Regions from separate parts of the Paenibacillus medicaginis genome, predicted to be linked through region 2. Evidence: riboswitches for the same ligand, from Rfam matches in the RefSeq annotation. Region 2 holds a riboswitch; each other region holds the start of a gene.

Region 1 (5,861 bases), on a different contig from region 2:
AGAGTAGTATATACAATGTATTTATGATATTAAACGGCTTTTAGACGCATACTATTATTTATGGATCATTAGAGGTGGGAAAGGTTCCCCACGCGCTTACCGAGAGGTAAGTTACCAGAGATCAGGATACGCCGCCCTGCTATGATCCTAACAGTAAGGACCCCGAAAGGGGTCTTTTTTGCAATTAAGCTTCGTGTTCAGCCACACGTCTATGAAAAGCGGGCTTGGACATTCCGGCTAAACCCGTGGCCTGTGCAATAGATGAACTATCCATGCGTTCAATATCATCCAGGATTTTTTCCAATCCCATGAACAATGCATCTCCTGGTTATCTTCCGGCATCCGCTGAATGGTATTCACGCGTACAAAAAAGCTGACCGAGATTCTTGATTCTTACGCTTCGAGTGAGCCTAACGAAAAAGTTTTTGTAGTCCAAAACAGCCGCAAAGTTCTCCTAAACTAAAGAATCGACCTTGTGAGTACAAGGTCGATTCATGTTTCATATCTGAAATGGTGGCAGCGGCAGAGAATCATCTCCCTGCGGGATAGGAAAGGTATTGTTTTTCACCGATTTGGTGCCCCCAAGCGGGTACGCGCGAGTGCCTCGTCCGCGTAATCGGAGCAACAACATATTGCTCAATACATCATTCAATAATGTAGAAGTAGTGGGCCTTTTCCAATAATAAAAAGTGGTATTGAATTGAACAAAATTAGGAACGGTCTTAGCTGGTTTCGTTCTTCAAGGCAATAATTTCAGACTCAGACAAACCTGAAGCTTTTGCTATAATTGAGATATCTTGATCGTGCAAATACTTCTGTCTATCTTTATACAATCGGCAGGCTTCCTCATCCTGACTTAGAAATTCCAATGTTGTCATCGCCTTATTCAATACAGGCTCGTTCTTCGTCAATACCTCGTCCTTAATTAGGATACTCACAGGTTGTTCAATCCGTTTTGTTTCCGGGATAAGCACTTACTCAAAATTATAGTCTCCTTTAGCAGGCAAGAAAAGAGAAAAGACACTGGCCAATTCCCGTGAGTATCCTACTGATCCCAGTGGCGTTATAAACGTGACATCGTAATTACGCAATATTATAGCTCTTTATTAAGTCATATGCTACAATAACACCATAAAAGTATAAGGAGCGGGGTACATGAATAGTGAGTTAAAGGAATTGCTGCAATCCGTAATCCGGGAAGAACTTCAACCGATTCATGAGCATCTTGAAAAAATTGAAACCGATCAGCAAGAGATGAAACAAGAGATGAAACAGGAGATTCAAGAAATCAGAGTCGATCAGCAGGAGATGAAACGAGCCGTCCTGGATACGAATGAACGGGTTATGGAAATAGGTGACTTTCTGGAGAACCAGCACAGAACTATTGAACTTCTCTCTGCCCGCTCCATCCAACAAGAAGCTGAATTGAAGAGCGTTATCAAAACGCAAAAGGCTTAGAACGGGTGCGGCACCGAGGTTTTTTCGAATAAGTCCCTCTGGACACTCCGGCCATGAAGGCATATAATCAACGTTAGTTCATATTACTGAGCCCGCAAAATCTTCAAACAATGCGGACGTGTCGAGGCAGCAGCTTGCCGTCTTGATGCTCCTTCATACAACTTGCCAGGGGTGCTGGAATCGGCCGGCTGAGATTGTGTCCCTAGACACTGACCCTTACAACCTGATCTGGGTAATGCCAGCGTAGGAATCGCTATAGAGTGACATGTCTTTTTGGCATCGTCATTCCTTCCTTTGGTAGATTACAGGCGTCCCGGATAACGGGGCGCTTTTTTGTGCAGGATCACGGCAGATGACAGCATTGCAGAAAGAGTACGGATGATGAAGAAGGGAGAAGAAAGTATGTTTTCTTTGCAAAAATGGGGCCTTGGAGCGGTATGCTCCCTGCTCCTCATCCTGACCGCCTGCGGAGGGCAATCGTCCGCTCCACAGGACTCGAACGCTTCCGGTCCTTCCGGCAGCGGCAGTACGGCCTCCGGGAAATTGAAAGACGTAAAGGTGGTGCTCGACTGGACCCCTAACACCAACCATACCGGATTGTATGTGGCCAAAGACCAGGGATACTATGAAGAAGCCGGTCTGAATGTGGAGATTGTACAGCCCGGAGAAGGCGGCGCCGATCAGATGGTCGCTTCGAATGCCGTTCCGTTCGGCATCAGCTATCAGGAAAGCGTCACCCAGGCTCGTACGCAAGGGGTTCCGCTCGTCTCTATTGCGGCCGTAATTCAGCATAATACGTCCGGCTTCGCCGCTCCGGTGGATCGGGGCATCAAGTCGCCCAAGGATTTTGAAGGCAAGAAATACGGCGGCTGGGGCTCGCCTGTCGAGGAGGCTGTCATGAAATCCATCATGGAGCTGGATGGCGGGGATGTCAGCAAGGTGCAAAACATCAACATGGGCGATGCGGATTACTTCACCGCAGTCAAGCGGGATATCGATTTCGCCTGGATTTTCTATGCATGGACAGGAATTGAAGCTGAGCAACGCGGCGAGCAGTTGGATATGCTGTACGTCAAGGACTACTCCAAGAGTCTGGACTATTACACACCGGTCATCGTCACAAATGAAGCGACCCTCAGCAGCGATCCTGAGCTGGTAAAAGCCTTCATGAGCGCTACGGCCAAAGGTTATCAATATGCGATTGACCAACCGGAAAAGGCGGCGGAAATGTTGTCGAAGGCCGTGCCTGAGCTGGATAAAGAGCTTGTACTGGCCAGCCAGCAATGGCTGAGCCCCCGCTATCAGGATGATGCCGCACAGTGGGGCGTCCAAAAAGCAGAAGTATGGAAAAACTACGCAGATTGGATGTATGAGCGCAAGCTGCTTGACAAACCGCTGGAGGTTGACAAAGCCTTCACCAATGATTTCCTGCCACAAGACGGCAAATCCTAATAGTGCGTGTTCAAAAGCTGACTTTTTGAACTACCTCTAATCTGATTCGGAAAGGAGACGGTTTTTCATGGCTAACACATTGTTGAGTATTCAGGTGATTCCCAAAACACCGGGCGGAGAGGACACCATCCCTTACGTCGATAAAGCGATTGAGGTGATCCAGCGCTCAGGCGTCAAGCATCAGGTCAACCCGCTGGAGACAACCATGGAGGGCGAGCTGGATGAGCTGCTGCACATCGTTAAGGAGATGCACACCGCACTTACCGAGGCAGGAATTCCAAGCGTGATTTCCCAGATCAAAATCGCCCATAATCCGAATGGAATCAGCATGGATAAGCTGACCGAGAAATACCGTCCATGAACAGGAAAGAAAGCCTCTATGCTGTGTTCAGAAGCGTATGGCCGCCCGTTGTGGCGGTCCTCTTCTTTTTGGCGGTATGGCAGGCCGCAGCGGTCTTCCTGCACATTGAGCCCTGGATGCTGCCGAGTCCGGCGGACATTGCCGCCGAAGCGGCCGCCCAATCCGCCCTGCTGGCCGATCATACCTGGGCTACCGTCAGGCTCACGCTGAGCGGTTTTGCGATTGGCACCGTCGTCGGGCTACTGCTGGCCGTGCTGCTGCACCTGATCCCTTTCCTGAAGCGGGCACTGTACCCGTTGCTCATTCTGAGCCAGAACATTCCGACCATTGCGCTTGGACCGCTGCTGATGATCTGGTTTGGCTTCGGCCTGCTGCCCAAGCTGATGGTCATTACGCTGGTCTGCTTCTTTCCTGTCGTTGTTGCCGCCCTGGACGGGCTGGCGCAAACGGACCGGCTGATGATGAACTACATGCAGATGTCAGGCGCAAGCCGGATGGGCATCTTCCGCAAGCTTGAGCTGCCGCATGCGCTGCCTTCCCTCTTTTCAGGCATGAAAATTGCCGCCACCTACAGCGTGATGGGAGCCATCGTCGCCGAATGGCTTGGGGCAAGCGAGGGGATCGGCTATTATATGCTCCTGCAAAAATCAGCCTACCGCACGGACCGGGTGTTTGCCGCGATTGCCATTATCGTGGCGCTAAGCCTGATCATGTTCCTGCTCATTGCGCTGATGGAAAGGCTGCTGATTCGGTGGCGGCCGGAGCAAAAATAGGAAATAAACCAGCCTGGCAAGCGTTATGCCTGTGCAGGGGAAGGAGTATGAGAAGATGAGCTTGAATGGTCTGCCCGTAGAGTCCCGGCAGAACGGAAAGGAAAATAACCGCAGGGGTGACAGAGAAAAAGCAGCTTTGAATGTAGAACAGGTGAGCGTCGCTTTCCGGCAGCGGAAAACCTTGCTCCCTGTGCTCAAGGACATTTCCCTGACCGTGGAACGCGGAGAGTTCGTTTCGTTGCTTGGCCCTTCCGGCAGCGGCAAAAGCACACTGTTTCACCTGATTGGCGGACTTCTGGCACCGGATCAGGGGCGTATTTATATGGACGGTGAGGATGTGACGGGCACGCGCGGGCGGATTAGCTACATGCCACAGCAGCCTGCCCTGTTCCCGTGGCGAACGACGCTGGACAACGTCTTGCTCGGGCAGGAGAATGCGCCGGGGCCAGACAAGGAGCCCCGCCGCGAGGCCCGGGAAGAGGCCCGCCGCCGGCTGGACGAGGTCGGGCTCGGCAAATTCGCCGATGCGTACCCGCACACGCTGTCCGGAGGAATGCAGCAGCGCGCGGCCTTTCTGCGGGCCATGCTGAGTCCGCAGGAGCTGATGCTGCTCGACGAGCCGTTCAGCGCGCTGGACGAGCTAACACGGTCAGACATGCAGCAGTGGCTGCTGCAGATGTGGGAGCGCCACCGCCGTTCCGTGCTGTTCATTACGCACAGCATTGAGGAGGCTTTGCTCCTGTCGGACCGCATCTATGTGCTGTCTGCCAGACCGGCGTCGGTGCTGCAGGTAGTGGATGTTCCTTTTGCAAGGCCGCGACGGGAGGACCTCGCCGCTGACAAGGACTTTGTGGAGCTGAAGCATGAACTGAGCCGGCGGATGCGGGAGGAAAAAGCGAAAAACACGGCCGCATGGGCAGGTGGCACCGTATGAGCCTCTTTGCTCCTTTAATCGACGCCCACCTTCATCTGGACAGCTATTCAGATGAAGAGCGGGCAGCTCTCCTGTCGTCTATGGGCGAAAGCGGCGTAGAAGCGGTCATTGCCGTCTCCATGAATCTTCCGTCATGCGAAGCCAATGTGCGCCTCGCTTCCGCACGACCCGGTATGATCTTTCCGGCGTTCGGCTTCCATCCTGAGCAGCCTTTACCCAGCGCAGCAGAGTTAGACCGACTGTTCGGCTGGATGGAACGCCATGTGGACCGGATGGTTGCCGTAGGAGAAGTCGGATTGCCTTATTACACCGCCCAGGAAGCTATGAGCAAGGGGGCCACCTTTGATCCAAGCGGTTATGTTGAGCTGCTGGAACGGTTCATTCTGTTCGCCAAAGGGCATGACAAACCCGTAGTACTGCACGCCGTGTACGACGACGCCGATATCGCATGTACGCTGCTGGAACGGCATCAAGTCACCCGGGCCCATTTCCATTGGTTCAAGGGCAGTCCGGCCACCGTCCGGCGCATGGCCCGGAACGGATATTATATCTCCTTCACGCCGGACCTGCTGTACGAGCCGGAGATCCGGGTATTGGCGGCAAACTATCCGCCATCCCAAGTGATGGCGGAAACGGATGGCCCCTGGCCCTTTGCAGGCTCCTTTGCCGGACAAACGACCCATCCACGGATGACGGCCGACGTCATCCGGGCGTACTGCGGCATCCATGGCATGACCGAGGCTGAAGGCAGGCGGCTGTTCCATGCGAATACCCGCCGGTTTTACCGGCTGTAGCCCCCTCTGCGCCGCTTGTAACCGGGAAAGGCCTGCCATCTACCATGTACCGCTTTTTGCCGCAGCTCAGCCTGCGGCGATGCTTTCTT
Region 2 (5,861 bases):
ATACAGGTGACCTCATTGCCGACTTTAAAAAGTTATGGGATATGCATATCACTTTTGGACTGGATAATCCGGCGCTGTATGATCTGATGTACTGTCGGGCATCCACACACACGGTGTCACCAGCCGCCGCTACCGCCCGCTCGGAGGTAATGGAGTTCATGCGTCATATTGAAGATGTCGGCCGGCTGCGGTTACCGATCAACGTATCAACCGATCTTTTAGAGTCGGTCGCGACAGGGCTAACGTTTCATCTCATCCGCTCGAACAGCAACATTCACCATCCTCTGGTCTCCATTACCCGCGACATGCTGATCTCGATCTTAATTGGGCTCGCCCCCTCATACGATGATCAGTTGGTCTCACCACAAATCGTAGAAGCCGCTTCTACTTTGCGGCATGAATTATCCAAAGTCCAAATTTCTGCTCTAAGAGCTTCCGAAACTGCACTGCTTAAGGAATGGCTTGACATATTGTCTGGCAATTAGAGCTCACTTACTGGAGGGTATATTATGATTTAACTAAGCTTAAGAACCGCAATGAAGAAACAATAAACAACGTAAAAAACAAGCTGCTGGGAATGAAGGGCAAAATTGAACATCTGAAGGATTTATCGGTTGGGGTGGACTTTACTCACACTCAAATTTCTTATGATATAGCGATGGTGGCACAATTTAATTCAAAAGAGGATTTTAATGCTTATCTTGCACATCCTGCACATCTTGAAGTTGCTAAATATATTTTTGGAGTTCAAGAGAAGGTGGTAACCGTGAACTACGAAATATAATATGGATTTTTCGCTGACTCTAGCGATGTATGCAAAAAGGTACCCACAGCCCAAACACTTTTTTTTCAAAGTGTCCAGTCTATGGGTACCAGTTTATAAAGGGCGCCCTTTACTTTTACAGCACAGCTTTCATCTATTCATTATGGTATCAGCTGCTCCGACCCCCGCGATATTCCAACGCTTTTTCCTCCAAACCTGCGGCAATAGCCTCCTCCTCGCCGATTCCCTTCTCTGCGGCAAACGCCCGGATATCCTGTGTGATGCGCATACTGCAAAACTTCGGGCCACACATCGAACAAAAGTGTGCATTCTTCGCCCCCTCGGCGGGCAGCGTCTCATCATGATACTCAAGCGCACGTTCCGGGTCGAGGGACAGATTGAACTGATCGCGCCAACGGAATTCGAAGCGGGCCTTGGACAGCGCATCATCCCGCTGCTGTGCCCTTGGATGGCCTTTGGCAAGATCCGCGGCATGGGCGGCGATCTTGTAGGCGATCACCCCTTCACGCACATCGTCCTTATTCGGCAGGCCAAGATGCTCCTTCGGTGTGACATAACAGAGCATGGAGGTTCCGAACCAGCCGATCATGGCAGCGCCAATCGCGGAGGTAATATGGTCATATCCGGGGGCGATATCCGTCGTAAGCGGCCCCAGCGTATAGAATGGTGCTTCCTTGCAGATTTCCATCTGCAGATCTACGTTCTCCTTGATTTTATGCATAGGCACGTGACCAGGCCCCTCAATCATCACCTGTACATCATGCTTCCAGGCAATCTGCGTTAGCTCACCCAGCGTCGCCAGCTCGGCCATCTGAGCTTCATCGTTGGCATCATAGATACTTCCCGGACGCAGGCCGTCCCCGAGCGAAAAGGCGATATCATAGGTCTTCATAATTTCACATATCTCTTCGAAGTGTGTATACAGAAAGTTCTCCTGGTGATGAGCAAGGCACCAAGCCGCCATGATGGACCCGCCCCGCGACACGATGCCTGTCATCCGCTTGGCGGTCAGCGGAATATAACGGAGCAGTACGCCCGCATGAATCGTAAAATAATCCACTCCCTGCTCCGCCTGCTCAATCAGCGTATCGCGGTATACTTCCCAGGTCAGCGCTTCGGCCTCCCCATTGACTTTTTCCAGCGCCTGATACAGCGGCACCGTTCCGATCGGCACGGGAGAGTTGCGGATGATCCACTCACGCGTCGTGTGAATGTTGCGGCCTGTCGACAGGTCCATCACCGTATCCGCTCCCCATCTTACGGCCCAGGTCATCTTCTCCACCTCCTCCTCAATGGAGGAGCTTACTGCCGAGTTGCCGATATTGGCGTTGATTTTGACATGAAAATGGCGGCCGATCAGCATCGGCTCACTCTCCGGGTGGTTGATGTTGGAGGGCAGTATCGCCCTTCCGCTCGCCAGCTCCTGTCTTACAAATTCCGGATCAAGCCCCTCCCGGATTGCTGCAAATTCCATCTCCGGTGTTATGATTCCCCGGCGGGCATAGTGCATCTGGGTAACGTTACGCCCCGGCAGCGCACGCAGCGGCCGGCTGACAGCGCCCGGGAATTCCTCGGCAGGACGGGTCCCCGACCGAAGTCCGTTATCCCCGGGCTGCACTGCCCTTCCTTCATAACGAGCGACATCCTCTCTCTCCTCAACCCACGCCTGCCGCAGCTTGGGCAGCCCCTTGCGGATATCCGCCTGATTCGCCGGGTCGGTCATGGGCCCGCTTGTATCGTACACACGCAGCGGGGCATTATGCTCAACTCCCTGCGGTGTATGGGTGTCATGCAGCGTTATCTCTCTTTCGGGCACCAGAATATCAGGTCTTGATCCCTGGATGTAGACCTTGCTGCTTGCCGGAAAGGCTCCGATATCCGTATTGGCTCCTCCCGCTGCTGCTGTTTTCCGTTTGCTCTCTGTCATCTGCTTGCTCCTCCCGAGTCGTCATATTCCTCATCGGGATCATACCGGAGAAAAAAAGATGCTGTCGGCCAGCTGCAAAATACGGGCCAAGCACGCTGTCTTGTCCTTGCGGCGGACGGCGGTGCGAAACGAATTTTGCAGCAAAATGAAAAAGCCGGTTCCCGAAGGAACCGGCTGTATGCAAACAGGCCTCCATGCATTACCAAGGTATGCCCCTGGCTGCTGCACATGCTGCCTATCCATATGATTTCATTGGCCGGTTACTTCCCTACGCTGGTATGATCCAGATCAGGTACAAAGGGTCCGGAACCTGGAACGGTTCCATCTCAGCCCGGTATTACGGGCCCCCCCAGTAACTTCGGCAGCATCATGCCGCCATTATAACTATGCTGTTTCACAGACGGATGCCTCCGCCTTCCAGTTCAGGTTAGCCTAAAAAGAAAAGTTTGGCAACCCCTAAGGGAGCAGCGTTCCCATTTCCTTCCCCGCTTCCACGATAATAGGAGCAAATTCATGCAAGGTCTCGGACGAAAGTCTACTCACCGGCCCGGAAACGGAGAGCGCTGCCGTCATCTCCCCTTTATGATTCATAATCGGGGCGGACACAGCCGCCGCTCCCGGCTCGCGCTCCTCGTAGCTAGTCGCATAACCCTTGACGCGTATTTCCTCAAGCTGCTTCCAGTAAGCTTCATCCCCGGCCAAAGCCTGCAGCTCAGGTCCCTTCTTCAACTGCTCCAGTTCCTCCGATGAAGCAAAGGCTACCAGCACCTTGCCGGATGCACCAACGGACAGGGGCATGCGGGCCCCGACGGTCGCTACCCGGCGGATGGCCTGCGCACTCTGCACAGCCTGGATACGGATACGTTCATCCCCGTCCCGGATATACAGGCTCACTGTTTCGCCCAGACGGTCACGGAGCTTCTCCATCAAAGGCAGCAGCAGAACCGCGGGATCCTCATTGCGTGACATATGGGTCGACAGCTCCCAGATCCGAATGCCCAGCCGGTACTTCTCCGTAGCTGCATTGCGGATGATAAAGCCTCTTTCCTCCAGCGTCGTGAGCAGACGGTGAACCGTGCTTTTGTGCAGCCCTATTTTTGCCGCAATTTCCGTCAATCCCAAATCAGTGGCTTCCGTAAAACACATCATGATGTCCAAAGCCCGCTCGACAGCACGGACAGTCAGCTTCCGGTCCTCCACGGCGGCTGCCCCCTCTCTCTTGTGTTTATCAATATTTTCCAACAGACCGATCATGGCTGGATACAGTCATTTTTTCTGAGCTTAACCGTTTCACTCAATGAAACTTGGTTACATAAATTATATAAAATTTCAGGACAGACTGTAAACTGTTTTAGCGACAGCCCGGTATATAATTCAAGGAGGAAAATATTATCAATTACTGTCGAATTGACTTTGCAGCTGCTGCCTTTTACGATTAAAGGAATAGTGCTGTTAGCTGGCACCCGGAATTGACTTTATTAATGATCAAGGAGGCTCTTCGATGATTGCGTCACCTCAAGGCGGCGCCCCGGTGCAGCCTGCCGTCAACGAGCCGTCCGCCCAGCTTTCCCCCCGGTTAATCCGGTTTAAGCATATCGTCATCGCGCTTGGTTTGTCGGTTGTGTTCTTTTTAATGTTCTGTTTTATCGCTTTGCATGCTTATATTGTCTGGTTTCTGTCCAATCCGACCGTAGCTCCGCTGTATTCCAATCCGCTGCAGGCCAAGGACATGGCATATGAGGAAATCAGCTTTCCCGCCAAGGACGGCAGCCGTATGATGCAGGGCTGGTATATTCCTGCGCAGAATTCCAGCAAAACGATTGTCTTCAGCCACGGCTACGGCGCCAATCGAGAGGAAAGCTGGATTCCCATGTATGATTTGGCCCATTATGCGCACAGGCAGGGCTTTAATGTTATTATGTTTGATTACGGCTTTGCCTCGCAAACCAACAGAGAGGTCGCTACTGGCGGCAGAGCCGAGTCGCGGCAGCTGCTCGGCGCCATTCAGCTTGCTAAACAGCGGGGAGCCCAGGAAATTATCGTCTGGGGCTTTTCCATGGGGGCCGGTACGGCGCTGCAAGCGGGCCTGGAAACCAAGGACGTGGACGCCATGATTTTGGACAGCACCTTCCTGCTGGAGCCTGACACGCTGTATCATAATATACGGAACCAGATTGATCTGCCCCGTCATCCTTCACTTGAAATTCTGGAGCTGCTGTTCCCCGTTCTGAACGGGACAGGTCTGCAGCAAATTCCTTATCAGCAGGTGAAGACGGAGGATTACCCTTTCCCGATCTTCTTTATCCACGGCACCAAGGATGAGAAAGCTCCGTATCCGATCGCGGAAGCGCTGGCAGCCAGCCAGACCCATCCCGCCTCGGACGTCTGGATTGTGGAGAATGGGCTGCATGAGCTCATCTTCCGGGAGCACCCGCGCGAATATTTGCGCAGAGTATCCACGTTTCTAAGCAATGTGCAGCAGCCATAGGCTTCCGAAAAAACCAACAGAATAGCTATTCGTAGTGGATTTATATTATCCCTTCACGGCGACGGTGAACAAGAGGTCATGCTCAAATGACTCAATCACTGGAAACCGGAAGGGATTTTTTCTATTTTAAACATATCCTGCATGATTTTTTCATATTGGCAAAAGATATATCTGGCTTGGATTATCAGCTGGAGGTAGAACCATGTGGCAGCTCATTGTAGACCATTTCCCTAAACTGATCATTTTTCTGCAGGCTCTTCTGCTTGCACTGGCTCCTTTGCTTGTTTATCTGATTATCAGAAGATTTAAAGTCATGGAGGGCAGAACAAGCAGACGGAAACAGAAGCTGGAGTATTACAAGACACACCCGGAGGCGGCACAGCCTGTTTCTGTGTCTACTGAGCAAGGAGAGAGAGTTCATTGTTTTACTGAGGATCATCAAACCAATATCACGCTATTCAGAAATGCTGCGACCGATATGTCCGATGTGAATGAACACAAAATATTTCTGAAAAATCCCAATATCGAAATAGCGCTATTTTTCGTAGAAGGACTTATGGACAAAATCGAATTGGAGGAGCATACGATCAAACCGCTGCTGGAGTGGGGAAACTCTTTGCAGGACCTGGATCTTCTGCCACAGGGCGAAGAATTCGGGACCA
Region 3 (5,861 bases), on a different contig from region 2:
GATACCGCATATGCCGGCTGATCGGTAGAGGTGGCATGAGCCGGGTTTATATGGCAGAGGACCTGAAGCTGACGGGCAAAATATGGGCAGTTAAGGAGACGGTCGCCGACAGGGAGCTGATGGGGGCGTGGAGAGCGGAAGCGGAACTGCTGAGCGCGCTGAATCATCCGCGGCTGCCGCGGATCGTTGATTTTTTCGATTTCAGCAACGAAGGCAACGTATATCTTGTCATGGATTATATCGGAGGCATGACGCTTGAAGCTTATATGCAGAACAACGACGGGATCGTGGAGGGCGGACAAATTGTATCGTTTGCCTTGCAACTGCTTGATGTGCTCGATTATCTGCACAGCCACAATCCGTCCATCATCTACCGCGATTTGAAGCCGTCCAACATTATGGTCACTGCGGGACTTGAGCTGAAACTAATCGACTTTGGTACAGCGCGGAATTACAGTACTGGCAGCAGCCAGGACACGGTCAAGCTGGGGACGGTCGGTTTTGCGGCACCCGAGCAGTATGGAGGAGGACAAACCGATGCGCGCTCCGATCTGTATGGTCTTGGTGCGCTTATGCTGTATTTATGTACAGACGGAAGACAAAGCGAATGGACACCTGGCGTAGAGGAGGTCATCCGCTCAGGGCTGCCGCGTGATTTGGCCAGAGTGATTCGCAGGCTGCTAAAGATCGATCCAGGGGAAAGATACCAGACCGCCAGGGAGGTTATGCATGAGTTAAGGCTGTTGTCCGTGCCGTCCGCTGACAGGCCGGTACCAGTAGTGGAGGCGAAATATTCCGGCACCCGGGTGATTGCGCTGCTCGGGGTATCCCCAGGCTGCGGGGTTACACATACGGCCATTGCCATCAGCCACTATCTTTCACGGCAGGGCGGCAGGGTGGCTGTAGCCGAATTGAATGGACGATCACAGTCCTTTTCCAGGATACAGACGCTGCTGGAGGGGGACGAGCACGCACGAGCGGAGGGGACGAAGCGCTTTTCTTTTGAGGGGGTGCAGTACTGCCGTCAAATGTCGCCGGAAGACATCATTCCTCTCTTGAGCGGAGGTTTTGATTTTATTGTTTTTGATCTGGGCAGCGGTGGGAATCCTGAAGGGCTGGAGGAATTTTTGCGGGCCGATTATCCGCTGATTGTCGGGTCCGGGGCGGAGTGGAGGTTGCCGGATACAGTGATGTTTGCGAGTGCTCTGGCCAGGTATCCGCAGCAGAAGTGGAGCTTCTGCCTTCCTTTGGCAACGAGCGAAGCAGTCCGCAGGCTTGGAAAAGAGCTGGGTACAGGAAAGGTGTATACGCTGCCTCTCCATCTGGACCCCTTTGAGCCATGTGAAGAAATGGATACCGTTTTGCAAGCCTTGTTCAAGGATGCTCTGCCTGGGCCGAGGCGGAAAAAGCCGTTATTTGCTTCCCTCCGGAGACAGTGAGTCCGTGTCGTGCAGGTGTATAATTTCATTTTCGTTATGGCGGGCGGTTCCGGTAAGGCTGCCTCTTATGCTACAATAAGGCTTTGAAAGCAAACCTGAAGTCATATTGAAGTTTAATGAAAAATAAGGAGCCAGTTAACGGAAATGAGTTTATTAACAGTAGAAGAAGTTTCCCACAATTTCGGGGACAGAACATTATTCAGAAATGTATCGTTCCGCCTGCTGCCGGGAGAGCACGTCGGTCTGGTAGGGGCCAACGGTGTCGGCAAATCGACGCTGATGAATATTTTGACAGGCCAGCAGTTGCGTGACAACGGCAAAGTCGAGTGGACACCGAAGGTCCGTTACGGTTATCTGGACCAGCACACGAAGCTGACTCCGGGCAAGACCGTGCGGGATGTGCTCAAGGATGCATTTCTACCCTTGCTTGAGCTTGAGCAGGAACTGAATGCGATTACGGATAAAATGGCCGAAGCCACACCGGAGGAGCTTGAGGTGCTGCTGGAGCAAATGGGGGAAATCCAGGAGCAACTGGAGATCGGTGATTTTTATCTGATTGATGTGAAAGTGGAGGAAATGGCCAACGGGCTTGGAATTGCTGCCATCGGACTGGACCGCGATGTAGCCTCTTTAAGCGGGGGGCAGCGCACGAAGGTGCTGCTGGCCAAACTGTTGCTGGAGAAACCGAATGTGCTGCTGCTGGACGAGCCGACGAACTACCTGGACGTTGAGCATATCGAATGGCTTACACGTTATTTGAAGGACTACCCGTATGCCTTTATGCTGATTTCCCATGATACTGAGTTCATGAATCAGGTCGTCAACGTCATTTATCATCTGGAGTTTGGCAAGCTGAACCGCTATACGGCCAACTATGAGAAGTTCCTTGAAATGGCTGACATTCAGAAGACACAGCATATCGATGCTTATGAAAAGCAGCAGGAGTATATCAAGAAGCAGGAGGACTTCATCCAGCGCAACAAGGCGCGTGCCTCCACTTCCGGACGGGCCAAGAGCCGTGAGAAGCAGCTTGATAAGATTGATCGGATCGACAAGCCGGAAGAAGCGGCCAAACCGACGTTCCAGTTCAAGGAAGCGCGGGCCAGCGGCAAAACGGTCTTTGAAGGCATTGACTTTGAGATTGGCTACAGCCATCCCCTGCTGCCGAAAATGTCCATTACGATTGAACGGGGCGAGAAGATCGCCATCGTCGGTTATAACGGTGTCGGCAAATCTACGCTGCTCAAAACGATTCTCGGAAAAATCTCTCCGCTGAGTGGAAAAATCTATACCGGAGACTTTCTTTATCCCGCTTATTTCGAGCAGGAGGTGCGTCCTGAGCGGATCACACCGCTTGACGATGTGTGGAACGAGTACCCGCATTTGAACCAGCATGAGGTTCGTGCCCATCTTGCCCGCTGCGGACTGAAAAATGATCATATTACCCGTCCGCTGTCTGCCCTCAGTGGTGGAGAGCAGGCCAAGGTCCGCCTCTGCAAGCTGCTGATGCGTGAGAGCAACTGGGTGCTGTTTGACGAACCGACCAACCACCTGGATGTGGTGGCGAAGGATGAACTGAAGCGTGCGCTGAAGGAATACAAAGGCACGGTGCTGCTTGTATCCCACGAACCTGATTTTTATAAGGATTGGGTAACGAGAGTATGGAATGTCGAAGAGTGGTCGGCCAAAGCCTGATGTGCAGGAGAAGCACAGCTTTGGACTTTTCGGACTGAAATCTGAGTGTACGTCTAGGCAAGTGAAACGGATTGTGCTACCATGAAAAGGGAAAACAAAATATATAGTAATACAGGCGATTGAACAGGCCTGTATCACACTGGGGGAGCCGCGGCTGGCGGCTGAGACGGAATAAACGCATTCCGGACCCTTTGCACCTGATCTGGATCATACCAGCGTAGGGAAGTGGACATTAGCCGAATGGGAATCAAATGCGACCTTGCTTATGCGCAGGGAGGCAGTTCCATGTAAATTCGGTGAACCTGTAAATTCAGCCGCTTCCTGACCGGGAAGCGGTTTTTTGGCTTTCCCGAATAACTGTCCATGGAGGCAAAAAGCAATGGAGCTTCATCTTATTACGGACGGCTGCCAAAGCGCTGAACGCACGGCAGACATCTTGCGGTTGATCGAACCGGATATCGACATGCTGCACATCAGGGAGAAACATCTGAGCGCGGCGGAGCTGTACGAATTTATGTTCACGGTGTCGGAGCGCGGCTGCTGCTCGCCGTCCAAGCTCGCGGTCAATGACCGTGTAGACGCAGCACTTCTGTTCGGTGCGGGGACGGTGCAGCTCACCTCAAACAGCCTGCCGCTGCAGCTTGTGAAGCGGACGTTCCCGAAGCTGCGCTGCGGGGCATCCGTACACTCGCTGCAGGAAGCGCGGGCTGCGGAGCAGGCGGGGGCCAATTATGTGTTGTACGGCCATATTTACGATTCCGTCTCCAAGCCCGGGCTGCCACCGCGGGGGCTGAGCAGTCTGGAGGAGCTATGTCGTGCAGTCTCCATTCCGGTTATCGCGCTTGGCGGCATCCAGCCCCGGCATGTGCGGGGCATCAGGCGGGCAGGTGCATCAGGAATCGCTGTGATGTCAGGTATCTGGAAAGCAGATGATCCGGCCGAGGCGGCAAAGGAATACAGGAGAATGCTCATAACTTGAAGCAGGGTGTTACAGATCAGATGTATCCTTATGATAACAGGAGAATGGGAGGAGGAACAGACATGAGCTATTCGGCAGACTGTACGGTGATCGGCGCGGGAGCGATCGGCAGTTCCATCGCCTATCAGCTGGCGAAAAGAGGCTTCAAAACGATTCTGATCGAAAAATCGGTTCCTGCACAAGGGGCCACACGAGCGGCAGCCGGAATGCTGGCGGCAGAGTGTGAGGCTTTTGCCCACCCTCAGTTGGCCGCATTTGCCCTGCACAGCCGTAATCTGTTCGGGGAACTGGTGCGGGAGCTTGAAGGCCTGACAGGACTGGTAACAGGGTATACCACCACAGGCTTCGTTCTCCCTGTCCGGACAGCGGAGCAAGTTGAGCACTTGTCGGCCATGGCCGGGAACAATGATGGATCAGCCGCAGAGTGGTGGGACGCCGCAGAGATAACCAGAAGGATTCCCGGCCTGACAGGGCAGGTGCTTGGAGGCTTGTTCCGCGAGCGGGAATCGCAGTTGCTCCCGCAGCGACTTGTGCAGGCATTGGTGTCAGGCGCGGAAAAGCACGGGGCAGAACTGCTGACAAATACAATCGCAGAGGACATCCGGATTGTGGACGGTATGGTGCGTGGTGTAAAAACGAGCAGGGGATATATTGCTTGCCCAAATGTTGTGATCGCAGGGGGGGTTGAAGCGGTCAAGCTGCTTAACCATTTCGGCATCCATACGGAAATGTATCCTGTCAAGGGAGAGATCGCAGCCGTTACCATGCCAGTACGTACGCTGGAGTATACCATTTACGCCGAGGATGTGTATCTGGTGCCAAAGCCGGAGGGGGAGCTGTGGATTGGGGCAACCAGCAGACCGCATGAATGGGGAGAGGATGTATCCGCAGGCGGGCTGCGCCAGCTTCTGGAGCGCGCTTCAGCCTGGCTGTCGGACATTGGGGAGTCGTCTTTTCTGAGAGCGTGGTCGGGATTAAGGCCGCAAACGGAAGATGGCTTTCCCATTATAGGCCCCGTACCTGATGCTGCCGGCTTATACGCTGCTTGTGGACATCACCGCAACGGAATATTACTGAGTGCGGCTACAGGGGAAGCGATAGCGAAGATGATGGCAGGCCATACAGTGGAGCAATTAAATTTGACGGCCTTGTCACCAGCAAGAATGAAAAGACAGCCTGCACCAGCAGTCAAGGGGGGGAAGAGATGAGGCTTGTTATTAACGGCCAGGAAATGACTTTTGACATGGAAATTTATAATGTGGACCAGTTGCTCAATGCATTGGATCTGCAGGTCAAAACGGTTGTCGTCGAGTTGAACCGGCGCATATTGACCAAGGACATTCACAGCGCAACCGATTTGAAGAACGGGGATCATCTTGAAATTGTACATTTTGTGGGGGGCGGATAATATGCTGCATATTGGAGATAAAGCCTTTAAATCAAGACTGTTGCTGGGGACGGGGAAGTTTCCGGATCTGGAAACGCAAATGAAAGCTGTTCAGGCATCGGAAAGCCAGATCCTTACCTTTGCCGTCCGCCGCTTGAATCTGGAGGAGAAGGGGCAGGGAAACTTCCTGGATAGGCTGGATCTGTCCAGCTTCACCCTGCTTCCCAATACGGCTGGGGCGGCTACTGCCGAAGAAGCTGTCCGCATCGCCCAACTGGCCAAGGCGTCCGGTTTATGTGATATGATAAAGGTTGAAGTGATCGGGGATGACAGAACGCTGCTTCCCGATCCGTTTGAGACT
Region 4 (5,861 bases), on a different contig from region 2:
ATATTTGCCCGGGAGACACGGTCGTTCTGTCCGCCGGCGTACCCATCGGTCAAACCGGCAACACGAACCTGATCAAGGTGCAGCAGGTGTAATCTTCGTAAAACTCAACCTGATTCAGCAAAAGAGCTTGGGAGTGAAGACAAAGTGAACCCGATGAGAATAAAGGAATTCATCCAACTTGCAGTGAGAGGCGACCAGCCGGAACATGCTCTCGAAGTCACTTCCAAGCCGGCAATCAGGCTTTAACGTACCCTGACAGATATTTCGTACTTCTCCCGTTTGGTCCGTGTTGCAGTTTCATTGGCAACGTCTGAAGAAGCCGCGAATATAATGGAATTTGGTCCCGAATGCCGAGTTTACTTGGCTTAATTTTATGGTATACTTGTTTCAGGTATGAATGGAGGTTTTGGTGTTACGCTGCATGAATACGTTGGGTCTCAAGGGAAACGTTCTCCCGAAACCCAGGCTAAAATCAATAAAGCAATGCAAAAAGAAACAATTCGAATAGCATCGAACAACATAAAGCGCTGACAAATCCACAATACATTCTGTGGATTTTTTATTTACTATATAGAGGGGGGCGGCCATCTAATGGACAAGTTTAAGCGTGGTTATGTAGCAGGGGGCACAATACCGGAGGTAATACATACATCTGAAACGCCAAGACCCGGTTTTTTCTTAACAGGGAAACATTTATACATAGCTTTGCACGATTATGATTTCCCGGATTATTAGACTTTAGTAGTTCCGATAACATCTGCAACTGCTGAATAGATTTCGGCAAGAGATTGCTGTTGCTCAAAATTCGGAGTAAGTAATAAGTATTCCAGTTGTGGTGCAAGCTTATTTAGGGCGACTGATAACACGAGAAAATGATTAGAAGGCACGGGCTTTAAAAAAAGGCCCGTGCCTTCTTACTGTTTAGATACCATGTACACTGCGTTTCACAATTTCCGTCAATTCGGATTTTTGCGCCTCATACTGCTCGCGCGTAATGCTGCCTTGGGCAAGCCGCTGATTCAGCTGGTCCGTCAGCTCTGCCACCTGCAGATGGATGACCTGGTTCATATCAGCGCCGGTCTCACCGGCAATATCGGCCATCGTTTTGCCGTCATACAATGCATGATATAATTCTTCGTCTGAGGAAAGACCCAGTATCTGTACAATGTCTTCTTTAACAACCTTTGCTTCCTGCTGTTTGGGCTTGACGGCTGTGCTTGCGGACGCCGTGCTGCTGCCTAGGGATTCGCCGATGGCAAGGGCCAAGGTGCTGAATATAAGTATTCTTTTCAAATTCATAATTGGTCTCCTTCTTCAATTTCATGAACTTATGTGCTTGGCGGCATGTGTCCATTGATGATGTTGGAGTGGAAGGTAGCTTACATGTTGTATTGTAACCGCTCAATCTTAAATAAAGCTTAAAACATGTTAAAAATTAGCCCAAAGGATCAGCCGGGTTCGCATATTTTCTAGGTGGCCTTGCCGTACAGAGCGGCAAAGGCCGCTGCCGCCCGTCCGGGCTCTTCAGCCTGGGAGATTGCTGAAATGACAGATACCCCGTCCGCTCCGGCGGAAAGAACAGGCGGTGCTTTTGCAGGCGTAATCCCGCCGATGCCGACAAGCGGAACGGTGATGCCATGGCTGCGCAGCTCCTGTATCAGGTGTGGGCCCTGTACAGGGCGGGCATCGCTTTTGGACGGAGTCGGATACATGGGACCGACGCCGAGATAATCCGCTCCGTCGGCGATAGCGCGCCGGGCTTCTTCTACCGAGTGCGCGGATACCCCCACAATAGCGCTATGCCCAAGCTTGCTGCGCAGGGAAGAGGCCGGGGCGTCCTCCTGTCCGACATGAATGCCATCGGCACCGAGCGCAGCCGCCATCTCCACATCGTCATTGACGATAAAGGGTACGCCTCCTTCCCGGCAGACCGCCTGCAACTCCCGCGCCAGCTCGTAAGCCGCCTGCCCGGTCAGGGCGCCTGTACCCTTTTCCCTGAATTGAAACAGGGTGACCCCGCCCGCGATCGCCTCGCGCAGAACTATAACGGGATCTTTGCCGCCACAGTTGATGCTGCCCATAATGAAATACACGGCAAGCTGCCGGCGCAGCTTCACCGGGTCGATCCGTTTGTCAAAGGGGCTGTTCATGTCAGCTCACCACCATTCTGCGAACGTCTTCGTCGGTAGGCAAAATGGTTGGTCGGTCCATGTCCTGATCCGATGCCAAGGCTGTCCTCAATCGCAGCCTGAATGAAATCCTTGGCCACACGCACCGCTCCAGTCGTGGTAAGCCCCTTGGCGAGACCAGCCGTTATCGCTGCAGAATACGTGCAGCCCGTGCCATGTGTCGCCATCGTATGTATCCGTGGACTTTCGAACACCGTAAATGCTGTGCCGTCATACAGAAGATCCCTGGCCAGATCGCCGCCGGCATGCCCGCCCTTCATGATGACCATGTCCGGTCCCATGGCGTGGATGCGCCGTGCCGCTTCCCTGATGTCTTGCGCTTTGAAGAGTTTCATGCCGGTGAGTATCTCCGCTTCAGGCAGGTTCGGGGTAATGATCAACGCGTGTGGAAGCAGGTTGCGGATCAGGGTGACTACCGCGTCACCCTTCAGCAGAGGCGCCCCGCCCTTGGCGACCATAACGGGATCGATGACGAGATTGCGCCACCCATAATGGGCGATTCTGTCGGCGGCGGCCTCAATGATGTCCGCGCTGAACAGCATGCCGGTTTTTACTGCATCTGGTGTGAGGTCTTGGCCAATCGAATCCAGCTGGCGGGCCACCGCTTCTGCCGTGAGCGGGAAAACCCCCTGCACTCCAAGTGTATTCTGTGCAGTGGCGGCTGTAAGCACGGACATCCCGTAGACGCCGAGCTCCTGGAAGGTTTTGAGATCTGCCTGAATGCCTGCGCCGCCGCCGCTGTCGGAGCCGGCGATCGTTAATGCTTTTGCCGTTTCTGTTGTTGTCATAACCGCTCACCTCCTTCTTGTACATACAAAAGACCCGCCCTTTTCCGGAGGAAAGGGGACGGGTCCACGATAAGAAGAGTAACAGGCCGATTGATGCCGCTGGACGTATCGTCTCACTTTCCTCCGCTGGTATGATCCAGATCAGGTGCAAAGGGTCCGAAGCAGACAGCTTCGTCTCAGCCGGGAAGGCTCCCCTAGTGATTGAACAAGTCTCTTATTCGATTGAATGACTGCATATAACTATATACATGATGACAGGGGATTGTAAAGGTTCAAAAATAGGCGGAACATTTTTTACAGAAGAGGGTATAGAAACGGAAAAGCAGGAAATAAATAAGGTAGGCAAGTGTCCCCTGAAACTTGATAATAACCAGACACGATGGCGATACAGGAAAAATGCCGCTTACGTTAGCGTTCTCCCTTCCCCCCGATACATAGGAGAAAATGTTATTTCACCGTTAGCTGGTAATTGTATTCTGAATGTGCTATAATGTAATTACTGGAATACGGATCTGCATTCGCATATTGTAGAGGGTTATTGTCTCAGGTTAAGGGTAACCTTGTACAATATGTGAATTTTTATTTTGAACAAAAATAAGAGGTCATATAAATATTTATTTGGAGGTATTTCCACATGCAAACAGGAACAGTTAAGTGGTTTAACGCAGAGAAAGGTTTTGGATTCATCGAGGTTGAAGGCGGTAACGATGTATTCGTACACTTCAGCGCAATCCAAGGCGACGGTTTCAAAACATTGGACGAAGGCCAACGTGTTGAGTTCAACGTTGTTGAAGGAAACCGCGGACCACAAGCTGAGAACGTTGTAAAACTGTAATTCTGCCATGCTGCCCCGAACTCTGGTTTGGGGCTTTTCTTTTCTGGCGGAGGAACAGATGCTTTTATATTGCTTTACAATTCATAGGAAAAGAGGGGACGCTCATGTACAATTCGCGCAAAAAGCCAATGGAAGAGACTCCTGAGGAGATCACTGTAATTTGGTCTTGCACCAGTGATACGTGTAAAGGCTGGATGAGAGATAATTTCGCATTCTCTGCTCAGCCAACCTGTTCTCTATGCGGTTCCGTGATGGAGAAAAGCGAGAAAAAGCTAGTTGTACTCAACAACAGCAGCTCCCCCCCCACCAAGAGCAGTTAGGTTTACAGCCATCATCGTTTTATTCAAGGCACTGGCCTAGGGCTGGTGCCTTTTCACTGCGGTTCCGCAGACAACAAAAAAACCTGTGCGCCTGAGTTTTCTCAGGCGCACAGGTTTTTTTACAATCCGATACCTTGCTGTTTATTAGTCAGGCGCAGCTGATAAAGCTGAGCCATAATATCCGCTTCCGCCCGCTCGTTCCATTCACGCACCATACGGGGCATCAGGCACAGGTCGACGATGACCCACACGGTCAGCGCCCCTCCGAATAGCACGAGAAGAATCCCTGACAGCATCATGAACGGTCCGCTTTCAAATTCCAGTGCAATGGAAAACACGATGTAAAAGATAGTAGTTAGAATAAACAGGACAAGCTGAACGATAGCCGTGGCAATTCTTTTCAGATAAAAGCGGTGTACGCCCAAATGCCCTCCGATCAGCATGAGGTAGGCGAGCGCCAGAGATTTTTCCGTGTCCCGCATGGCCGAGCTCAAAATCAGCATCTCATTGACCGTTAACTGGTCTTTAGTAAGCCTCATTAAAACACCACATGGTTATCATGATTATTATAGTTATCAAAAGATCTTCTGGATGTAATATCGTGGATCAGCCGGTCTTCCACTCTTTCGTTGTGATCTTTAACCCAGGTATGAATAAGGAAAGCATCTACAATCCACCAGATCGAAGTGATGATCATTCCGACCAGAGTGAGGGACAGAATCAGCTGTGCGACGGCGCTGCCGGTTCTCTTCACGTAAAACCGGTGTCCTCCGAACATGCCGAGGAAATACCACAGCACGTAGGCGACGACCATATTTTTGCCTTGGGCTTTGACTTCGGACTCCAGCAGCATCAGCTCTCTGGTATCCAGTTGACTTTTTCTAACGATATTGTAGCTCAATTGACATAACCCCCGTTAATATGACAGTAAAAATCAAATCCATCTTATCAGATTTTGTAAAGGGTGGCGAGGAAAATTTTGTATTGTGCTTTGACTTGTTGTCTATGCAGCACCGTTAGAATATTATATGGAACCCTGGCTTGTCTCAGTTCCGCGATCCCGCTCATCACTCGATTGTAAGAGCCGGCTCCGAAGCCGGTTAACCGGCGTTTGTCATGAATAGCCTTGGGCCTGTCTACGTTGTGAATCTAAATTGCGGAGAACCCATACTGCATGGGAGAAAAAGATTGTCACAAGAGTTGGGGAACTACGCTTTAAGCAATATCAGAGAAAACGGAACAGTCAGAATCGCAACCTGCTGAAATGACCGAAGCGCAGATTGCTAAGGGATATGTGGCAGCCGTTCGAGCTCTGCTCCTTGAAGATGGAGATCCACCATTGGAGCTTCCTTAGTTATATTACGCAAAAAATTTAATCGCAATAGCGCAGGCTACCTCAACGACTGAGAGCCAAAAAGGAATTCACTTATAAGTTACTCAACTTTCGCAGCATGAAATCGGCAAACAGGCCTTGATCTAACTGGGCAAAACGGAGATCCACTGCTGGAGTTGACGCTGAATCAAAGCAGACAGCTTTTTTCTAGCTTTGTTGAAAGAAGGGGATTCGCCTCCCTCAGAGTCTGGTAGCCAGAGTGAGATGGGTGTCTGTAAAGTGTGTGGTGTCTGGTGTCCGTTGCCTAGCGCCTAGTTACTAGTTCCTAGTACCTAGTCCTAGTCCTAATGCCTAATGCCTAATGCCTAATGCCTAATGCCTAATGCCTAATGCCTG

What was found. A riboswitch is a leader RNA that binds a small molecule or an ion and turns the genes downstream of it on or off. The one in region 2 is predicted to bind thiamine pyrophosphate.
Region 1: it holds a riboswitch for thiamine pyrophosphate, as region 2 does, so the genes downstream of both, ACE5LO_RS18110 (ABC transporter substrate-binding protein) here and thiC (phosphomethylpyrimidine synthase ThiC) in region 2, are expected to answer to the same signal.
Region 3: it holds a riboswitch for thiamine pyrophosphate, as region 2 does, so the genes downstream of both, ACE5LO_RS00545 (thiamine phosphate synthase) here and thiC (phosphomethylpyrimidine synthase ThiC) in region 2, are expected to answer to the same signal.
Region 4: it holds a riboswitch for thiamine pyrophosphate, as region 2 does, so the genes downstream of both, thiD (bifunctional hydroxymethylpyrimidine kinase/phosphomethylpyrimidine kinase) here and thiC (phosphomethylpyrimidine synthase ThiC) in region 2, are expected to answer to the same signal.

Annotation. Positions count from the first base shown of each region.
Region 1 covers NZ_JBHIRY010000019.1:67,618-73,478, forward strand. The annotation lists gene ACE5LO_RS18095 (hypothetical protein) at 185-310, opposite strand; partial or broken gene ACE5LO_RS18100 (Rpn family recombination-promoting nuclease/putative transposase) at 723-917, opposite strand; gene ACE5LO_RS18105 (CCDC90 family protein) at 1,156-1,458, shown strand; TPP riboswitch at 1,616-1,726, shown strand; gene ACE5LO_RS18110 (ABC transporter substrate-binding protein) at 1,861-2,910, shown strand; gene ACE5LO_RS18115 (MTH1187 family thiamine-binding protein) at 2,978-3,271, shown strand; gene ACE5LO_RS18120 (ABC transporter permease) at 3,268-4,044, shown strand; gene ACE5LO_RS18125 (ABC transporter ATP-binding protein) at 4,100-4,978, shown strand; gene ACE5LO_RS18130 (TatD family hydrolase) at 4,975-5,772, shown strand; gene ACE5LO_RS18135 (aKG-HExxH-type peptide beta-hydroxylase) at 5,839-5,861, opposite strand, start outside.
Region 2 covers NZ_JBHIRY010000030.1:36,832-42,692, forward strand. The annotation lists gene ACE5LO_RS22615 (TetR/AcrR family transcriptional regulator) at 1-485, shown strand, start outside; gene ACE5LO_RS22620 (Dabb family protein) at 470-784, shown strand; gene thiC (phosphomethylpyrimidine synthase ThiC) at 933-2,711, opposite strand; TPP riboswitch at 2,960-3,072, opposite strand; gene ACE5LO_RS22630 (IclR family transcriptional regulator) at 3,168-3,911, opposite strand; gene ACE5LO_RS22635 (alpha/beta hydrolase) at 4,213-5,199, shown strand; gene ACE5LO_RS22640 (spore germination protein) at 5,402-5,861, shown strand, end outside.
Region 3 covers NZ_JBHIRY010000001.1:105,611-111,471, reverse strand. The annotation lists gene ACE5LO_RS00555 (serine/threonine-protein kinase) at 1-1,439, shown strand, start outside; gene ACE5LO_RS00550 (ABC-F family ATP-binding cassette domain-containing protein) at 1,584-3,134, shown strand; TPP riboswitch at 3,266-3,375, shown strand; gene ACE5LO_RS00545 (thiamine phosphate synthase) at 3,514-4,113, shown strand; gene thiO (glycine oxidase ThiO) at 4,176-5,321, shown strand; gene thiS (sulfur carrier protein ThiS) at 5,318-5,521, shown strand; gene ACE5LO_RS00530 (thiazole synthase) at 5,523-5,861, shown strand, end outside.
Region 4 covers NZ_JBHIRY010000022.1:21,581-27,441, forward strand. The annotation lists gene pyk (pyruvate kinase) at 1-92, shown strand, start outside; gene ACE5LO_RS19495 (hypothetical protein) at 922-1,299, opposite strand; gene thiE (thiamine phosphate synthase) at 1,470-2,150, opposite strand; gene thiD (bifunctional hydroxymethylpyrimidine kinase/phosphomethylpyrimidine kinase) at 2,147-2,977, opposite strand; TPP riboswitch at 3,079-3,183, opposite strand; gene ACE5LO_RS19510 (cold-shock protein) at 3,612-3,812, shown strand; gene ACE5LO_RS19515 (cold-shock protein) at 3,917-4,132, shown strand; gene ACE5LO_RS19520 (TM2 domain-containing protein) at 4,252-4,671, opposite strand; gene ACE5LO_RS19525 (TM2 domain-containing protein) at 4,671-5,033, opposite strand.